DNA from 3 places in the Rhizobium sp. GW821-FHT14E12 genome. Region 1 is predicted to be linked to each of the others. Evidence: predicted binding sites of a transcription regulator. Region 1 holds the regulator's gene; each other region holds the start of a gene.
What was found. The regulator LexA, encoded in region 1, represses DNA repair genes until DNA is damaged. The targets are predictions, from matches to a motif close to TGTTCNNNNTGTGTTCNG.
Positions count from the first base shown of each region.

Region 2: a site for LexA is predicted at 2,194-2,211, ahead of AC1RO0_RS29905 (PA0069 family radical SAM protein). Genes of this name have one in related genera too.
Region 3: a site for LexA is predicted at 4,107-4,124, ahead of AC1RO0_RS03720 (ribonuclease T2 family protein). Genes of this name have one in related genera too.

Region 1 covers NZ_JBXAPH010000001.1:145,726-151,540, forward strand. The annotation lists gene gltA (citrate synthase) at 1-715, opposite strand, end outside; gene AC1RO0_RS00785 (ComEC/Rec2 family competence protein) at 1,029-3,458, shown strand; gene lexA (transcriptional repressor LexA) at 3,439-4,161, opposite strand; gene AC1RO0_RS00795 (VOC family protein) at 4,566-5,453, shown strand; gene kdsA (3-deoxy-8-phosphooctulonate synthase) at 5,450-5,815, shown strand, end outside.
Region 2 covers NZ_JBXAPH010000016.1:13,433-19,247, forward strand. The annotation lists gene AC1RO0_RS29885 (4-(cytidine 5'-diphospho)-2-C-methyl-D-erythritol kinase) at 1-437, shown strand, start outside; gene moaB (molybdenum cofactor biosynthesis protein B) at 437-991, shown strand; gene AC1RO0_RS29895 (hypothetical protein) at 1,035-1,349, opposite strand; gene AC1RO0_RS29900 (glycosyltransferase family 2 protein) at 1,532-2,050, opposite strand; gene AC1RO0_RS29905 (PA0069 family radical SAM protein) at 2,282-3,439, shown strand; gene rnhB (ribonuclease HII) at 3,545-4,201, shown strand; gene AC1RO0_RS29915 (phosphotransferase enzyme family protein) at 4,221-4,979, opposite strand; gene AC1RO0_RS29920 (F0F1 ATP synthase subunit B) at 5,123-5,614, opposite strand; gene AC1RO0_RS29925 (F0F1 ATP synthase subunit B) at 5,618-5,815, opposite strand, start outside.
Region 3 covers NZ_JBXAPH010000001.1:760,269-766,083, reverse strand. The annotation lists gene AC1RO0_RS03740 (thiamine pyrophosphate-binding protein) at 1-846, opposite strand, end outside; gene caiB (succinate--glutarate CoA-transferase) at 843-2,045, opposite strand; gene AC1RO0_RS03730 (DMT family transporter) at 2,063-3,022, opposite strand; gene AC1RO0_RS03725 (alpha/beta fold hydrolase) at 3,041-3,973, opposite strand; gene AC1RO0_RS03720 (ribonuclease T2 family protein) at 4,139-4,885, shown strand; gene ettA (energy-dependent translational throttle protein EttA) at 5,013-5,815, shown strand, end outside.

The DNA.
Region 1 (5,815 bases):
CGGTCGAGGTCGAGGCATTCTGCTCGTGATCGGCATGCAGGATGAAGATGCGGTCCATGGCGCGTGCGAGCACCGGATTGACCACATATTCCTCGCAAGGAACGGCAAAACACATGCGCAGGAAATTCGACGCGTAATCGAGATCGTTCTTCGGGTAAACGAAGGGCTGGCCGATATGGTACTTGTAGGCCATGGCGGCAAGCGTCGGCATCTTGGCGATCATGCGCAGGCTAGCGACCATGCGCTGATGCGGATCGGTGATGTCGGTCGAGTCGTGATAGAAGGCCGACAGAGCGCCGACGCAGCCGCACATGACGGCCATCGGGTGCGCGTCTCGGCGGAAGCCGGTGAAGAAGCGGCTCATCTGCTCGTGCACCATCGTGTGCATGGTCACGCGATGATCGAAATCCTTCTTCTGGGCAGCGGTCGGAAGTTCACCGTAGAGAAGCAGGTAGCAGACTTCGAGGAAATCGCCGTGTTCGGCCAGCTGGTCGATCGGATAACCGCGATGCAGCAGAACGCCTTCGTCACCATCAATATAGGTGATGCTGGACTCGCACGACGCGGTCGAGGTGAAGCCAGGATCGTAAGTGAAAGTGGAGGTGTTCTTATAAAGGGCACCAATATCAATGACACTTGGGCCGATGGTTCCGGTTTTCACCGGCAGATCCACCGTCTTTTCGCCCCAAGTTAGTTTCGCGCTTTGTTCCGTCATGCTGATCCTCCAAGATTTGGCGGGGGGTTGACGCCATAAAAAGCGCCAAAAGGTTAAGCGACTAGGGATTAGCTATATGATCCAGAGCCTAATGCCAAGTTATCGTTACGGCTATTTGTGCATTGCGGTATCAACTTTTGGGCACTGCGGTAGATGAAATTGCCTCGCTCGCGTGGCGGGTGAGGTGATTTATCCACCACACGCATAATTTCGGTTGAAATCACCGGCCGGTGACGGCAAAAATCTCGCTATAGCTGTAGTTTTGCGTAGGGCGCGGGGGCGCATGCCTAATTTAGAGGCACCGGATCGGCAGATGGACGGCCTGAATCCTGCTGTTGCGGCTGATCGCAACAGCGGCTTTGCGACGATTCCTGTTCCTGTCGGGGTAATGCCGCCGGCACGGACACAGGATCAAGCCACCCCCGCGATACGCCTTCTTCTTGCGGCAGGCCGCATCAGGACCGGCCTTTCCCGTTTGATCGAAGAAGAGGCGGATTATGGCCGCGGGATCCTGCTTGTGCCGGTCTATATCGGTATCGGCGCAATTTTCTGGTTTACTGCTGGCGCCGATCCGCCGCCGCAAGCCGTCTTTGCCGCTCTCTTGATTTTCGCCGTCGGTTTCTTTTTCAAGCGCGAGGCCGGACCGAGGCTCCGGCACCTTCTTCTGGCCGGCATGCTGGTGTGTTCCGGGATGGCTTTGGCGCAATGGGAGGCTTGGCGCGCATCGACCGTGATGCTCGATACTGCGGTGACGACCACGATAACCGGGCGTGTCGAGCGGCGTGAGTCCAGCGACAAGGAGCGATGGCGTTATGTGGTCGCACTCGACGCAACGGAAAATCCGACCATTCGCAGAGCGCCGGAGCGAGTGACCGTCTTCGTGCGCAAGCAGCCGCAACCCTTTGAGCTTGGAGATCTCATCCAGACCAGGGCGCGGCTGACGCCGCCGGCCGGGCCTGCCTTGCCGGGCCTGAATGATTTTGCCTTCAGCGCCTATTTCAACCGCATCGGCGCGAATGGCTTCGCCTATGGGACGCCGACATTGTTGCTACCGGCTGCTGATATCGTTGAGGGGTCGGTTCTCGATAGGGCTGATATCTGGCTCGCGGGTTTGCGCAACAGTATCGGCGACAGGATCAGGAGGACGTTGCCCGGCGATACCGGTGCCTTTGCCGCGGCCCTTGTCACCGATGAGAGACGAGCGATCTCGCAGGAGACGACCGAAGCGCTGCGCACCGCCGGCCTTACGCACATCATCGCCATTTCCGGTCTGAATATGGCGCTATCGGCCGGCATTTTCTATGTCGGCCTGCGTTATGTTCTCAGCCTGTTCTTTGGCGTGGCGCAAGCCTGGCCGACAAAGAAGATCGCAGCCTTCGGCGCGCTGGTGACGGTGACGGCCTACTACCTCATTTCCGGTTTCGGCGTTTCGGCCGAACGCGCTTTCATCATGATGGCGATCATGCTGATTGCCGTGCTGTTCGACCGGCCATCCATCAGCCTTCGAAACGTCGCGCTGTCAGCGATCATCATTCTCGTTCTGTCACCATCACAGGTACTCGGGCCAAGTTTCCAGATGTCTTATGCGGCGACCCTCGCACTGGTGTCCGGTTATACGCTCTGGACGCGGCGTCGACATCGAGAGACCGTCTTCTCCCGCTTCCGGATATTGCGCCCGCTGCTCTTCGTCTCGCGCTTTTTCGGCGGTATAGCGTCGACGTCGTTTCTCGGCGGGGCATCGACAGCGATTTTCTCGATCGAGCATTTTCACCGACTGGCGACATACGGGCTCGCCGCCAATCTCGCGGCCATGCCGATTGTCTCTTTCATCGTCATGCCGTTCGGCATGGCGGCAATGCTGTTGATGCCATTCGGCCTCGATGGCCCATTCTGGCAAGTCACCGGCAAGGGACTCGAGCTTGTCATAGGTGTCGCCACGACGGTCGCCGCCTGGGGCGGCGATATTCCTTTCGGGCGACAGCCGCCTTGGATGTTCCCGGCTGTTATTGCCGGCTTCTTGTTGATGACATTGTTGCGAACGCGGCTGCGACATGCCGGTGCGCTCGTGATCATCGGCACAGTCGCAGCCGTCGCGCTCGGCCCGGATGTCAGAAAGCCCGACCTGATGATTTCCGAAGATGGGACGTTGGTGGCACTCCTGCGAGACGGTGCCTTGGCGACCAATCGCGAAAAGCCGCCCAGTTTCATCTTCGACCAGTGGCGAGGAGCATTGTCGATAACCGATCACAAACCGCCGACGATACTGGTGTCCGACAGCCAGCTACCCAAAATCAATAAGTCGGATACCCGTCGCCGCCTGAGCTCAGAGGAAAAGAATGCCGTCCGAAAGGCAATGGACGCGGCATTGGACAATGCGGGGCAGGGCGGGTTTGTCTGTCAGAAGCGGGAATGGTGTGTCGCGATGCTGGACAATGGCGACATACTCGTCACCATTGAGAATGCCGCCTATCTTGGTCCGGCCTGCGACACAGGCAATATTGTCGTGATTCCTATCCGGTTGCGTCTCGACCGTTGCAAATCCGGAGCCATGCTTTTCACAGGAGCCAATCTCCGCCGGACCGGATCTATCGAGATGGATCTCAGTGCCGACAAGCCAATCGCCATGACCGCGTTTGATACCCTGGCACGGCCATGGAATTTGCATCGTGCCTATGACTGGCGAACGGGCGCTTTCGGTGCACCGATCGCGCCCGTGTCACCTGTCAGTGATAGCGGCGGATGAGGCCGACGAGCTTGCCTTGCACCTTGACGCGATCCGGTCCGAAAATACGGGTCTCGTAGGCGGGGTTAGCCGCTTCGAGCGCAATCGAGGCACCCTTGCGGCGGAAGCGCTTCAATGTCGCCTCTTCATCATCGACCAGGGCAACGACGATATCGCCGGGATTGGCGGTGGTGCTATTGCGGATGATGACGGTGTCGCCATCGAAGATACCGGCATCGATCATCGAGTCGCCCTTGACCTCAAGCGCATAATGCTCGCCGGAGCCAAGCATGTCGGCGGGGACGGTGATATCGTGGGTGTTGTTCTGAATGGCCGAGATCGGAACACCGGCAGCGATGCGACCCATGACCGGCACGGAAACGGCGCTGTTGTTCTCGTCGTTCGCCGGCTTGGCGGGGGCGGGCGGCTGTACGGGCTGGGGTTTGCCCAGGCTGCCTTCGATGACGCTCGGCGAGAAGCCGCGACGCGGCTGCAGGCTCGGGCTATAGGCTTCCGGCAGCTTGATAACCTCAAGCGCCCGAGCCCGATTCGGCAGGCGGCGGATGAAGCCGCGCTCTTCCAGAGCCGTAATCAAACGATGAATGCCCGACTTGGACGCAAGGTCCAACGCATCCTTCATTTCATCGAAAGAAGGTGGAACGCCGGACTCCTTCATCCGTTCGTGAATGAAGAGAAGCAGTTCCTGCTGCTTGCGTGTCAACATCGTATTTGAACCCCAGAATCGTGAAGGTGTCGTGAAACAAATCCAGAACGGACACTATATGTTCCATATGTGTTCCGCAAGTCCCTAATTTTCGATGAATGTTTTGCCGGCGCATTAAATAAAGGGGAACATAACAAGTCCCTAGTAGGCGGAACCACGGAGTATTTCAGCGCGGATCAATGAAACAGATGCGGAAATCGACCATGATCGATTCTGCGGGAATGGGAGCCGGCTATCTTTGCATGATCACTGAAACCCGGAGCAATCCCGACTTCCGCGCAATTGCAAGGCATTCGATAACGAGCCCTCCCATTTGCGATCTGCCTGGTTTTAAACGCTGCGTTTTCATCTTGAATTGAGCGTCGGAAGAGCGCAAACCTGCGGCGAGCACTAAGGGGGAAACCATGGTTTCATCGCCGCATCCGCTGGATCATCTCGTTCTGCCGACGGTCAATATTGCCATGGCGCGGGAACGGCTGGGCAAGCTCGGTTTTACAGTCGCCGCCGACGCGCGCCATCCCTTCGGCACCGAGAATGCTTGCGTGTTCTTTTCCGACAAGACTTATCTGGAGCCCCTGGGCGTCGCGTCGCACGAGCAATACGAAACGAGCATCGAAGAAGGCAATGTTTTCGTTGCCCGTGACCAGGCCTATCGTTTTCGTCTCGGCGAAGAAGGTTTTTCGGCCGTGGTTTTCGGCACGGAAGATGCGGCCGTTGACGACAAGCGTTTCCAGGCAAACGCCCTGTCGGCCGGGCGGATGCTGAATTTCGAACGGCCGATGCGTATGCCGGATGGCTCTGAAACGATCGCCGGCTTCCGTCTCGCTTTCGCGGCCGATCTGCGGTCGCCGGATTTTTATGCTTTCTGCGCCCAGCGCATCAATCCTTTGCCGGCGGATCGCAGCGCCCTGGAGCGGCATGCCAATGGTGTGACTGGCATTGCGCGCATAGCCTTGTCGACGCCGAAGCCGGCGGCATTCCGGGGTTTCTTCGAGCAGGTTGTCGATAGGCCGAAGATATCGGAACATTCCTTCGGGCTGACGATTGAGACGGCGAATGCTCGGATAGAGCTCCTGACCCCGCAAGGCATGGAAGCCTTTTACGATTTTCCCTTGCCGGCGGGCGATCCCGGCCTTCGGGCGCGCGCAATCCTTTTCAAGACGCGCGATCTTTCCGTGACATCGTCGCATTTGGCTGCTAACGGCGTCACATACACGCGTAAGAACAATCGTATTCTGGCAAAGCCCGCCCCCGGACAGGGCGCGTTGTTCGCCTTCGAGGAGATAGTATGAGCACCAATTCCGAAGTGATCGTCGGCGAGGGCGCATCCAAGGTTCTGTTTTCCAACACCGCCAAGCTGTCGCTGATTGCCGGCCCCTGCCAGATGGAAAGCCGCGATCATGCCTTCATGGTAGCCGGCGTTCTGAAGGAACTTTGCGGCAAGCTCGGTATCGGCCTTGTCTACAAGTCTTCCTATGACAAGGCGAACCGCACTTCGCTGTCCGGCAAGCGCGGCATCGGCCTGGAAAAGGCCATGGAAGTCTTTGCTGATCTGAAGAAGGAATATGGCTTTCCGGTCCTGTCCGACATTCACACCGAGGAGCAGTGCGCTGTCGTTGCCAAGACGGTAGACATCCTGCAGATCCCGGCCTTC
Region 2 (5,815 bases), on a different contig from region 1:
GCCGGCCGCTGATCGCGCGCGGCATCGGCGAGGCGATCGAATTGCTGCCGGATTTCCCGTCCTTCGCCATGGTCCTCGGCAATCCCCTGGTCGGCGTTTCGACGCCAGAGGTATTTCGCCGCCTTGCCCGCAAGGACAATCCACCTTTCGCATTCGCCTCGCAAACGTCGAACGATCATGCGCCATGGATCGCGGCGATCAGCAAGTTGCGCAACGATCTGGAACCGCCGGCACGGTCGCTCTGCGGTGAAATCGCCACGCTGTCACAGATGATCGCCGATGAAGGAGCGCTTGTGACCCGCATGTCCGGCTCCGGCGCCACCTGTTTCAGCCTGTTTCATGATCTTGAGCAGGCAACTGCGGCGGCCACATCGCTTCACAGGCTGCGGCCGGACTGGTATTTCCAGGCGACGGAAACACTCAAGGGAGATGCATGATGGCTGGCCCAGGTGAAGCAAGACCCTTCATTCCCGTCGGCATCGCGGTGCTGACCGTTTCCGATACGCGCACGCTGGCCGACGACAAATCCGGCGACACGCTGGTCGCCCGCATCGCGGAGGCCGGCCACAGGCTGGCCACCCGCGCCATCGTTCCCGACGACAAGGAGCGTATCCGCAGCCAGGTGGAAGCCTGGACACGCGACAAGACCATCGACGTCGTCATCACCACCGGCGGCACCGGGTTTACCGGCCGCGACGTGACGCCCGAGGCGCTGGAGCCGCTGTTCGAAAAGCGGATGGACGGCTTTTCCGAGGTGTTTCATCGCATTTCCTACGACAAGATCGGCACGGCAACCATCCAGTCGCGGGCAACCGGTGGCGTCGCCAACGCCACTTTCATCTTCGTGCTGCCCGGCTCGCCCGGCGCCTGCAAGGATGCCTGGGATGGGATATTAAAGGCACAGCTCGACTATCGGCACATGCCCTGCAATTTCGTAGAGATCATGCCGCGCCTCGACGAGCACCTGAAACGTGGCTCCGCCTCCAACTGAGATTGGCGTTTCGCTGAGATAACGCGGCCGGCCTTCTGGATTGCTATGCCTTCGGCCCGGGAAGAACAGGAATAGAATCCCAATTCTGACCGGTGAGAATGACGCAGCTGCGACCGGAGACATCGGTGATCATCATCGTCCAACTGCCGCTTTCAGCCGCGAAGATTTCGACGATCGTCTTTGAATCGAGCTGACCGATGGCCGAGGGTTTCTCGGAATAGTTCCCAGCAAGGAAAGCGACGATTTCGGCGCGCTTGGCGCAAGCGAGTGTCGCCTGCGCGGCGGCGACATTGGGGAGAAGGATTGCCGTTGCCAAGACGGCCGTTCCGATAAGGCGGTTGAACATCGTGCGTTCCATGACGCACCTCCTTTCGCCGGAAATCCGGCAGAAGAGGAGAGTTCTGCTGACCTGCTCTGCCGTATACCGGCATCTTCATGGTCGACCGCCCGACGCGACACGCGAGAGCGGCCGCCACAAGAAAATTATGACAGCTATTCCAGTATTTACAAATGGAATCTGGGTTGGCGGCAGGGCCAAGCCTACCGTGCCGCGCGCGCGACCCAGGAGGGAATGATCTCGCTCGACAGGCGGCGCCCCTTCTGCCCCTTGGCGAATTCGGCAAGCCGCATACCGGACTTTGCGACTGCAATGGCCTGGCGCTTGGAGAGAAGCAGCCCGAGCTCCAGCGGCGGTGAACTGCGTCTGATGCGCTGCAACAGCGGCCGCCGATAGCCGCGCGACGCGGTGAAGCGGGCCGGCACCTTGTTCAGCGAGACATATTCGGCGATCTCATCGATCCAGCCCGCCTGCGGGCGCGCGCCGGGCTCGACCAGAAGCAGCCACTCGCCCCGCGCCGAGCGCAATATGTCCTTGATATCCCACTGCGAATAAAAACGGCAGCCGGCGGCGTCGGCAACCCGCGAGGTGCCGTCACGCGAGCCGTGATCAAGCACGACGACATCGGAGACGAGCCCTTCGATCGCGCCCACCACCAATGCCGCCAATGTCTGCGCCAGCTCAGGTTCCTGATCCTGGCATTCAATAATGACCGTCAACATTGCCCATTTATAGAGCGCCGCACAATTTATTGCCAGCGGCCAAGCCGAAAACCAGAGCGTTTAAGAAAAGAATCATATGCAACTTGAAAAATGCCGTTCCAGCCTCTGCTCTTGCCTCGAATGAGGGTAACTCTCTGGATTTTTGTTCTTGCATTGTTCTCATTTGTCGGATAGGAATTTAATCAGCCTAGACGCGGCATGCAATGTCATAAACCGCCCCCGGAGTTACCGATGAACGAGCAGTCCCTTGCAGGGCAGGCCGCGTTTGCGCCTGCCAATACGGCAGATATTGCCAATGCTTTGATCGCCGACACCGGTCTCAGGGTCGAGATCGACCGCCGGCGCGGCCGCGGTGCCGGGCTGAACCCGAGCGGCCGGTTTGAGCCGCGTCAGCGCGAGACATTCGATGACGGCTGGCAGACCCTCGAAGAGCTGCCGCCCTTCAAAACCGAAGTGCAGATTGAAAAGCCGCGCACGGCGATCACCCGCAACGAATCCCCCGATATTCCCTTTGACCGGTCCATCAATCCCTATCGTGGCTGCGAGCATGGCTGCATCTATTGTTTCGCCCGACCGACGCACGCCTATATGGGCCTGTCGGCGGGGCTGGATTTCGAAGCGAAGCTGTTTGCCAAGCCGGATGCCGCGAAGCTTCTGGAACGGGAGCTTGCAAAGCCCGGCTACAAGCCGCGCGTCATCGCCATCGGCACCAATACCGACCCCTATCAGCCGATCGAGAAGGAATGGCGGATCATGCGCCAGATCCTCGAAGTGCTGAACAAGGCGAACCATCCGGTGGCGATCGTCACCAAATCGGCGCTGGTCATGCGCGATATCGATATCCTGAAAGAAATGGCCACCAAGAATCTGGTGCGTGTCGGCCTCTCGGTGACAACGCTCGACCGCAAGCTGGCCCGCACCATGGAACCGCGCGCGGCGACGCCGCAGCGGCGGCTGGAAGCGATCCGGGCGCTGAGCGAGGCTGGCATCCAGACCGCGATCATGGTGGCCCCGATCATCCCTGCCCTCAACGACCATGAGATCGAGCGCATCCTCGATGCCGGCAAGGCGGCCGGCGCCATGGAGGCGAGCTACGTCATTCTGCGCCTGCCGCTGGAGGTCAGCCCGCTGTTCCGCGACTGGCTGCTGCAGCACTATCCGGATCGCTATCGCCACGTCATGTCGCTGATCCGTTCGATGCGCGGCGGCAAGGATTACGACGCCGATTTCGGCAAGCGCATGAAGGGCGCCGGCCCCTATGCCTGGCAGATCAGCCGCCGCTTCGAAATGGCGACCAAACGGCTGGAATTGACGCGCCGTAATATTGCATTGCGCGACGACCTGTTCGTGCCGCCGGATGGCAGCGGCGTGCAGCTCTCGTTGCTCTGACCCCTTTCCTCGCGGGTTTCCCTGCCCGCTGGAAGAGCCCCCCGGTTCGCCGCCATGATCCACCGGGGGCTTGCAGGAGATCGGGTGGTGTGCGAGCGTTGCCGCATGCCACGCAGACCACCCGATTCTCCCATGCTTTTTGACGAAGGCCCGATCGTTCCAAGCTTCGAGCTGGAGCTGATTGCCCGCCGTGCCGGACATTGGCCTGTTGCCGGTGCCGATGAAGCCGGGCGCGGCCCCCTGGCAGGGCCGGTCGTTGCCGCCGCCGTCATTCTCGACCCCGAGCGCATTCCCCAGGGATTGAATGATTCCAAGCAGCTTTCGGCTGCCCGACGTGAGGCGCTATTCATCGAGATTCTTGCCACCGCGACGGTCTCCATCGCCTCATCGAGCGCTACCCGCATCGACGTCACCGATATCCGCAAGGCAAGCCTTGATGCCATGCGCCGCGCCATCTGCGGCCTCGCCATACCAGCAAGTTATGTCCTGACCGACGGACTGGATGTGCCTGCCGGGCTTACCTGCCCGGGAAAGGCCGTGGTCAAGGGCGATGCCCGCTCCTTTTCCATCGCAGCCGCCTCGATCGTCGCCAAGGTGACACGTGACCGGATGATGACGCGGGCCGGCGACGTCTTCCCAGCCTATGGCTTTGCAGCCCATGCCGGCTACGGCACCGCCCAGCATCGCGCCGGCATCGAGAAGCATGGCCCCTGCCCGCTGCATCGCATGAGCTTTCGGCCGCTGCGAAGGGACGAGGCCTGACGGCTGTCGACCGCCTCGTTCATCCGACAAGGCCAGCGGTGATCCTCTCCCGAGTGTCGCTGATGTAGTCAATATCGTCCCGGTAGATGCGGTCATGGCCTTCCTGAAGATCGTGACGATACTTCTCCACGCCCCGCGCTGCTTCGCTTTCCATGAACCCCACCAGGGCAGCCAGCCGTTCGATGACCATGTCCGGCAACGCCGGGCGTCCCTCCACCTCCAAGCCATAGGCGTCGAGGAAGATGCGGGCACGACCAATCTGCGTGTCCAGCCCGCCGAGGCTCTCCGACGCGATACCGGTGGACAGAGGCGCCCAGCGATAGAGGGCATAGGCCAGATCCCAGCAGCGTGGACCGGGATGGGCCGTCTCAAAATCGATAATGCCTGTTACGACGCCCTCATTCAGAACGACATTGTAGGGCGCGAAATCACCATGGCAGATTACCTCGACCGGCGCACGAGGCGATAGTTGCCATTCCTGTTGCGCTGCCATCTCCGGCAGCAACAGCGCCGTGCAGTCGTGATAGCGCCGTAACAGGGACGCTGCCGACCGCAAGGCCATCTCGGATCTCATTTCTTCACTGTCATCCAGATCGCCGGTCAAACCGGGAAGGAAACTCACCTTCTCCCACTCGGCGTCGTAACCGGCAGGCACTGGCGTCTGTGTAAAACCATGTGCATGGAGCGCCGCGAGCAATGCCTGCACGCTCGCCGTCCATGTGCGAGCGGGCCGAAAGATGACATCGCCCTTGCGAAACGGGTGCTCGCCTTCCTCCATTGTCAGCACCGCCACCTCCCCTGCCAAGCCTACAATCTAGTTTCGATCGCCGGCGGGCGTCAAACGCTGGAGAAACGCAAAACCGCCCGAAAACAAAAAAGCCCCGCCGAAGCGGGGCCTTTCAAAAATAATCGCTTACGCGTTTAGTTCAGCCGGGTCTTCACTTCGCTAACAGCGGTGTTGAACAGCTCGGATTGAACTTTGCCGCCGGCCTTCTTGGCAAGGACGGATTCAGCCGCGGCAATTGCCAGATCGACGGCGGCGGAACGAACCGCCTTCATCGCGTCGGCTTCCGCCTGCTTGATCTTCTGCTCGGAGAGCGCGGTGCGGTTGGCGACGAATTCCTCCGTCTTCTTCCGTGCTTCCGTCGTCAGCATTTCAGCTTCGCGCTCGGCGGCGGCGACGATATTCGCCGCATCCGCTTCGGCTTCCTTGCGCTTGCGCTGGTATTCGGCCAGCAAATGCTGAGCCTCTTCGCGCAGGCGCTTGGCTTCAGCCAGCTCGTTGCGGATCTGATCGGCGCGGTCGTCGAGCGACTTCGCCATCATGCCCGGAACCTTCAGATAGACGACGAGGCCGATGAACAGCAGCAGCGCAACGAAAGCAAAGAAAGTTTCGTCAAGAGCAAATGACATGGATCAACCCTCCCGCTTGGCGGATGCTTCGGCAACGGCCGAAGCAACATCAGCCTTGCCGGCAACGTTGCCGACGAGCTGCTCGACAACGGCGGAAGCCGTTTCTTCCGCAATCGCGCCGACATCGGCGAAGGCCTTGGTCTTGATTTCACCGATGCGCGCTTCAGCGGCCTTCAGCTTCTGCGAAAGGCTCGCTTCGAT
Region 3 (5,815 bases), 610 kb from region 1:
GCCGGAGGAGGGCATTTCCGAGAAGCGGCCGCCGAGGAGGATCAGCAGGTCAGCTTCCTTGACCTCCTTTGCCAGCGCCGGATTGATGCCGATGCCGACATCGCCGGCGTAATTCGGATGCAGATGATCGAACAGCATCTGGCGGCGGAAGGAGCAGCCGACCGGCAGCTTGAAGCGTTCGGCGAAGCTTTCGATCCCAGCAACCGCATCCTCATCCCAGCGCGTGCCGCCCAGGATGACCATCGGCCGTTCCGCTGCGAGCAAGCGCTGGCACAGATCATCGATCTGGGCGCGGCCCGGATGGGCTGCTACCGGCGTATAGGGCTTGGCATATGGAGCTTCGACCTCGTCGCGCAGCATGTCCTCGGGCAGCGTCAAAACGACGGGGCCGGGCCGGCCTGATGTTGCGACGGCGAAGGCGCGGGTGACGAATTCGGGGATGCGGGCGGCATCATCGATCTCGCCGACCCATTTGGCGAATTCGGTGAAGGCGCGGCGGAATTCCACTTCCTGGAAGGCCTCGCGTTCGCGGGCATCCCGCTGCACCTGGCCGATGAAGAGGATCATCGGGATCGAATCCTGCCGGGCGATGTGCAGGCCAGCCGATGCGTTGGTCGCGCCGGGGCCGCGGGTGACCATGCAGACGCCGGGCTCACCCGTCAGTCGACCCCAGGCGTCCGCCATCATCGCCGCGCCACCTTCCTGGCGGCAGACGAGCACCTTGATGTCGCTGTCATGCAAAGCGTCGAGCACGGCGAGAAAGCTCTCGCCGGGAACGCAGGAAATGCGCTGCACGCCGTTTGCCTTCAGAGCCTCGACGATGAGCTGGCCGCCGGTCCGTTTCATGCTTTTGCCTTTCCCTCCAGTTCCGCCAATTCGGCCAGAACCTCCTCCTGATGTTCGCCAAGGCGCGGGCTTGGCCGCGTGTAGGACAGCGGCGTCCCCGACAGGACCACCGGCGTCCGCACGCTCGGAATGACGGTGCCCACGGCATCCTCAAGATCGATCCGCAAGCCGCGAGCCTTGATCTGCGGGTCCGCGAACATATCCTCGATCGTATTGATGGCGCCGGCCGGTACGGCATTGTCCTCGCAGGCCTTCAGCAGATCCGCCTTGTTCCATGTCAGCGTTTTTGCCGAGATGAAGGCCCGGACGTCATAGCGGTGGGCGACGCGGGCCTTGTTGGTGGCATAACGCTCATCATCCGCATGCGCGTCGATGCCGAGGATCGCGCAGAGGCGGCGGAATTGTCCGTCATTGCCGATAGCGAGGATCAGATAGCCGTCAGCGGTCGGCACGACCTCGTAGGGCGAGATATTGGGATGGGCATTGCCGAGGCGCACCGGCGCCTTGCCGGAGATCAGGTAGTTCATGTTCTGGTTGGCGAGTACGGCGGATTGCACATCGAGCAGCGCCATGTCGACAAGCTGGCCTTCGCCGGTCTTCAGTGCATGGATCAGCGCTGCTTCGATCGCGGAGACGGCATAAATGCCGGTGAAGATATCGGCGATCGCCACGCCCGCCTTCATCGGCTGCCCGTCTGGTTCGCCGGTGATCGACATGAAGCCGGACATGCCCTGGACGATATAATCATAGCCCGCAAGGCCGGCATAGGGGCCGGTCTGGCCGAAACCGGTGATCGAGCAATAGACCAGCTTGGGATTGATCTTTCTCAGGCTCTCATAGTCCAAGCCATATTTTACCAGCCCGCCGAGCTTGAAGTTCTCGATCACCACATCGGCGGTCAGGACCAGCCGACGAACCAGATCCTGACCCTCTTCGGTCTTGAGATCGGCGATAACAGAACGCTTGCCACGATTGGTGGAATGGTAGTAGGCGGCGGAAAGATTTTCCCCATCCTTGCCCTCGACGAAAGGCGGCCCCCATTGGCGCGTGTCGTCGCCACCATCGGGATTTTCCACCTTGATGACATCGGCGCCGAGATCGGCCAGCATCTGCCCTGCCCAGGGGCCGGCGAGAACGCGGGCCAATTCGATGACGCGGATGCCGGTGAGCGGCGGCTTCTTGATGCTATTGGCTGTCATGTCGATCCGGATGGCGGCTAGGGTGTGAAAGTGACCTCAGATGTATCGGATACCGGCTTGGAAGCAAAGCGCCGCTCGCGCCAGAGAATATAGAGGCCGGAGCCGATGATGATGAAAATGCCGACCCATTTGATCAGGTCGGGGAAGTTGCCGAACACCAGCCAGCCGAAGGTCGTTGCCGAGACGATCTCGAAATATTGCAGCGGCGCCAGCGTCGAGGCCGGGGCGGAACGATAGGCATAGATGGTGAGGACGCCGGCGACAGCGGCAGACACGCCGACGCCGAGGAGATGGAGCATGGCGGTGCCGTCCGGTACGACGGGATCGATGATCGACGAACCGGTGCCCTGGCCGATCGCAAGGAGGATGAGGCAGATGACCGTGCCCCATATGCCGGTCTGGAACTGCATCGGCCATGCATCCTCGCTATGCGAGACGACGCGCGTGATCATTACGTAGACCGCGATGCACAGTGCGGTGACCACTGGCAACAGTGCGACGAAGCCGACCTCCGCGAAGCTCGGCTGAATGATCAACATCGCGCCGAAGAAGCCGACGGCGCAGGCCGTATAGCGCCGCCAGCCGATGGTCTCCTTCAGGAAGATGCTGCTGAGGATGGTCAGTATCATCGGCTCGACGAAGAAAATGGCGATGGCGTCGGCCACTTCCATGACCTGCAGCGTCGTGACGAAGGAAACCATCGATAGCGTCAGCACTGCGGCACGAATGGCATGCACGCCGCTTCGGCGCAGCGACCACAGACCCCATTGTCCTCGCAACGCCATCATCGGCAAGGCGAACAGCGACTGAAAAATGAAGCGCGCGGCGGTGACTTCCGCCGGCGGGATGGTCGTGGCGGCAAGCTTTGCGAAAATGTCGATGATCGGTGACAGGATCACCGATAGGAACATCATCAACAGGCCGAACGTCAGCTCAGACTGACGAAAACGGGGCAGGGAACTGCCGGTGGCATTCATTTGAAAAGTCCTTAGGGGTCAGGCCTTTGCCGTCAGTTGCCGACACCAGTCCGCAAAATCGGAAATGGCGGCGGCCGCGCCGATCTCGTTCAGCGTCTCATGGCGCATGTCCTGATAGATGGTCAGGCTAATATGCGAGAAGCCGGCCGTTTTCAAATGGTTTGACAGCCAGGACATCGCCTTTCCATTATCTGTCGCCGGGTCCCGTCCGCCCCCCACCAGATGGATCGGCATGTCGCGCCGGAGCCGATCAAGGTAGGTCTTTTGCGGCGCGCGGAAGGTCAGTTCGAAGAGATCCAGCCACAGGGATACCGAGGCATCGAAGCCGCAGAGTGGATCGGCGATATATTTATCCACCTCCTCGGGGATGCGTGACAGCCAGTCGAATTCGGTGCGCCGGTCGGCGATCGATTTGCCCCAGACGCCGAAGGTCAGCTTCGGCAGCAGCCCGCTCGGTACGTCCGACCCTTTGAGCATGCGTTCCGTCTTCAGGATGACCTGCGCCACGCGCCCGGCGAGACCGGGGTTGAAGTTCGAGTTCCAGACCGTAGCGGCATCGAATTTATCAGGATGCGTCACCGCGACGTTCAGGCTGATCAGCCCGCCCATCGAGTGGCCGAACAGGATAATTGGCAGGTCCGGATAAGTGGTTGCGGCAAGCTCGCGCATCGCCAGGACATCGGCAATGACCATATCGACGCCATCCCGCCGGGCAAAGCGGCCGAGCGGCGCGTCGTCGGCCGTCGTTTCGCCGTGGCCGCGATGATCATGGGCGTAGACATGAAAGCCGCGTGCCGCCATGGCCTCGGCGAAGCCTTCGTAGCGGCGGGAATGTTCGGCAAGACCGTGGCTGATGAGAAGGACGCCATGCGCTTCGTCCCGCGCCGGCAGGTGATGATAGGCGAGCGTCGCGCCCGTCGGGCTGTCCAGATGCCTCGTTTCGGCAAACATGTGCATTTCCTCCTCACGCAGACGAAAGGTTATCACCTCGCCGATTGCAATGGAGTGTTGGCGAAGCGCACAGAAATAAATCTCCGGGCTGGCTTTGAATCAGGGTTGCGCGCGGCCGATCAAACTGCTTACTTGTTCTCATATTGTTCTATCTGGAGACGTGGAATGAGGCATTGGGTTCGCGGATGCATGGTCGCGGTTCTGTCGGTAGTAATGGCGGCGAGTGCGGTGGCGCAGGAGAACAGTCGGGGCCGGACGCGGTTCATTTTGGCGGCAAGCTGGGAGCCTGCTTTCTGCCAGACGAACCAAAAGAAAGCGGAATGCCGCAACCAGTCTTCCGATAATCATGATGCGAAGAATTTTTCGCTGCATGGCCTCTGGCCGATGCGACAGGAATATTGCGACGTTTCCGATGATCTGAAGCAGGCCGATCGCAGCAGCGACTGGAAGGATCTCCCGGCTGTCGAACTGTCGGCCGACACCAAGGCTGCACTGGATAAGGTCATGCCCGGCACGCAATCCGGTCTGGAGCGGCATGAATGGATCAAGCACGGCACCTGCACCAAGCTCAGCGCCGATGATTATTTCGGTGGAGCCGCCGGTTTGATCGACGAACTCAATGCATCCGCTGTGCGCGATCTTTTCGTGCAGAATATCGGCAAGACGCTCGACGCCGATACGATCAAGGCCGCTTTCGACAAGAGCTTCGGCGAGGGTGCCAGCGACCGGGTGAAGATGAGCTGCCGGCGTGTCGGCAAGGTGCGGGTGATCTCGGAACTGACGATTGGCCTCTCCGAAGACGCCATTCAGCCTGCGCAAGGGAGTGAGCCGCGGCTCGCGGATCTGATCCAGGGTGCCGGCCGCACGTCGTTCGGCTGCGATCAGGGCATGGTGGATGCAGCCGGTTTTTGACGTCCGGAAGCCCCTCTGACGCGGATAAATAGCTCTCGGACAAGGTTTCGCCGTTGCCCGAGAGCGGGGTTTCGCCTACATAGCGGCACAATTCGCAATGTTATCCGCCCGTGGAGTAACCCAAGCTATGGCACGTCAGTTCATTTATCATATGGCCGGTCTGAATAAGGCTTATGGCGCCAAGAAAATTCTCGAGAATATCCATCTCTCGTTCTACCCCGACGCCAAGATCGGTATTCTCGGTCCGAACGGCGCCGGTAAATCGACGGTGCTGCGCATCATGGCCGGCCTCGATAAGGAATATACCGGCGAAGCCTGGCTGGCCGACGGCGCCACCATTGGTTACCTGCCGCAGGAGCCGCAGCTCGATCCGGCGAAGACCGCGCTTGAAAACGTCATGGAAGGCGTTGCGGCAAAGACGGACGTTCTCAATCGCTACAACGAACTGATGATGAACTATTCCGACGAGACGGCGGAAGAGGGCGCAAAGCTCCAGGACATCATCGACGCGCAGAACCTCTGGGACCTGGAAAGCCAGGTGGAGATGGCAATGGACGCGCTCCGCTGCCCTCCGGGCGACGCCGACGTCACCAACCTTTCCGGCGGTGAACGCCGTCGTCTGGCACTGTGCAAGCTGCTGCTGTCGCAGCCGGACGTCCTTCTGCTCGACGAACCGACCAACCATCTTGACGCTGAAACCATCGCCTGGCTGGAAAAGCATCTGCGTGCCTATCCGGGCGCCGTGCTGATGATCACCCACGATCGCTACTTCCTGGATAACGTTACCGGCTGGATCCTCGAACTCGATCGCGGCCGCGGCATTCCTTATGAAGGCAACTACTCTTCCTACCTGCTGGCGAAGGCAAAGCGCATGCAGCAGGAAGGTCGCGAAGAAGCAGGCCGCCAGAAGGCGATCGCACGCGAACAGGA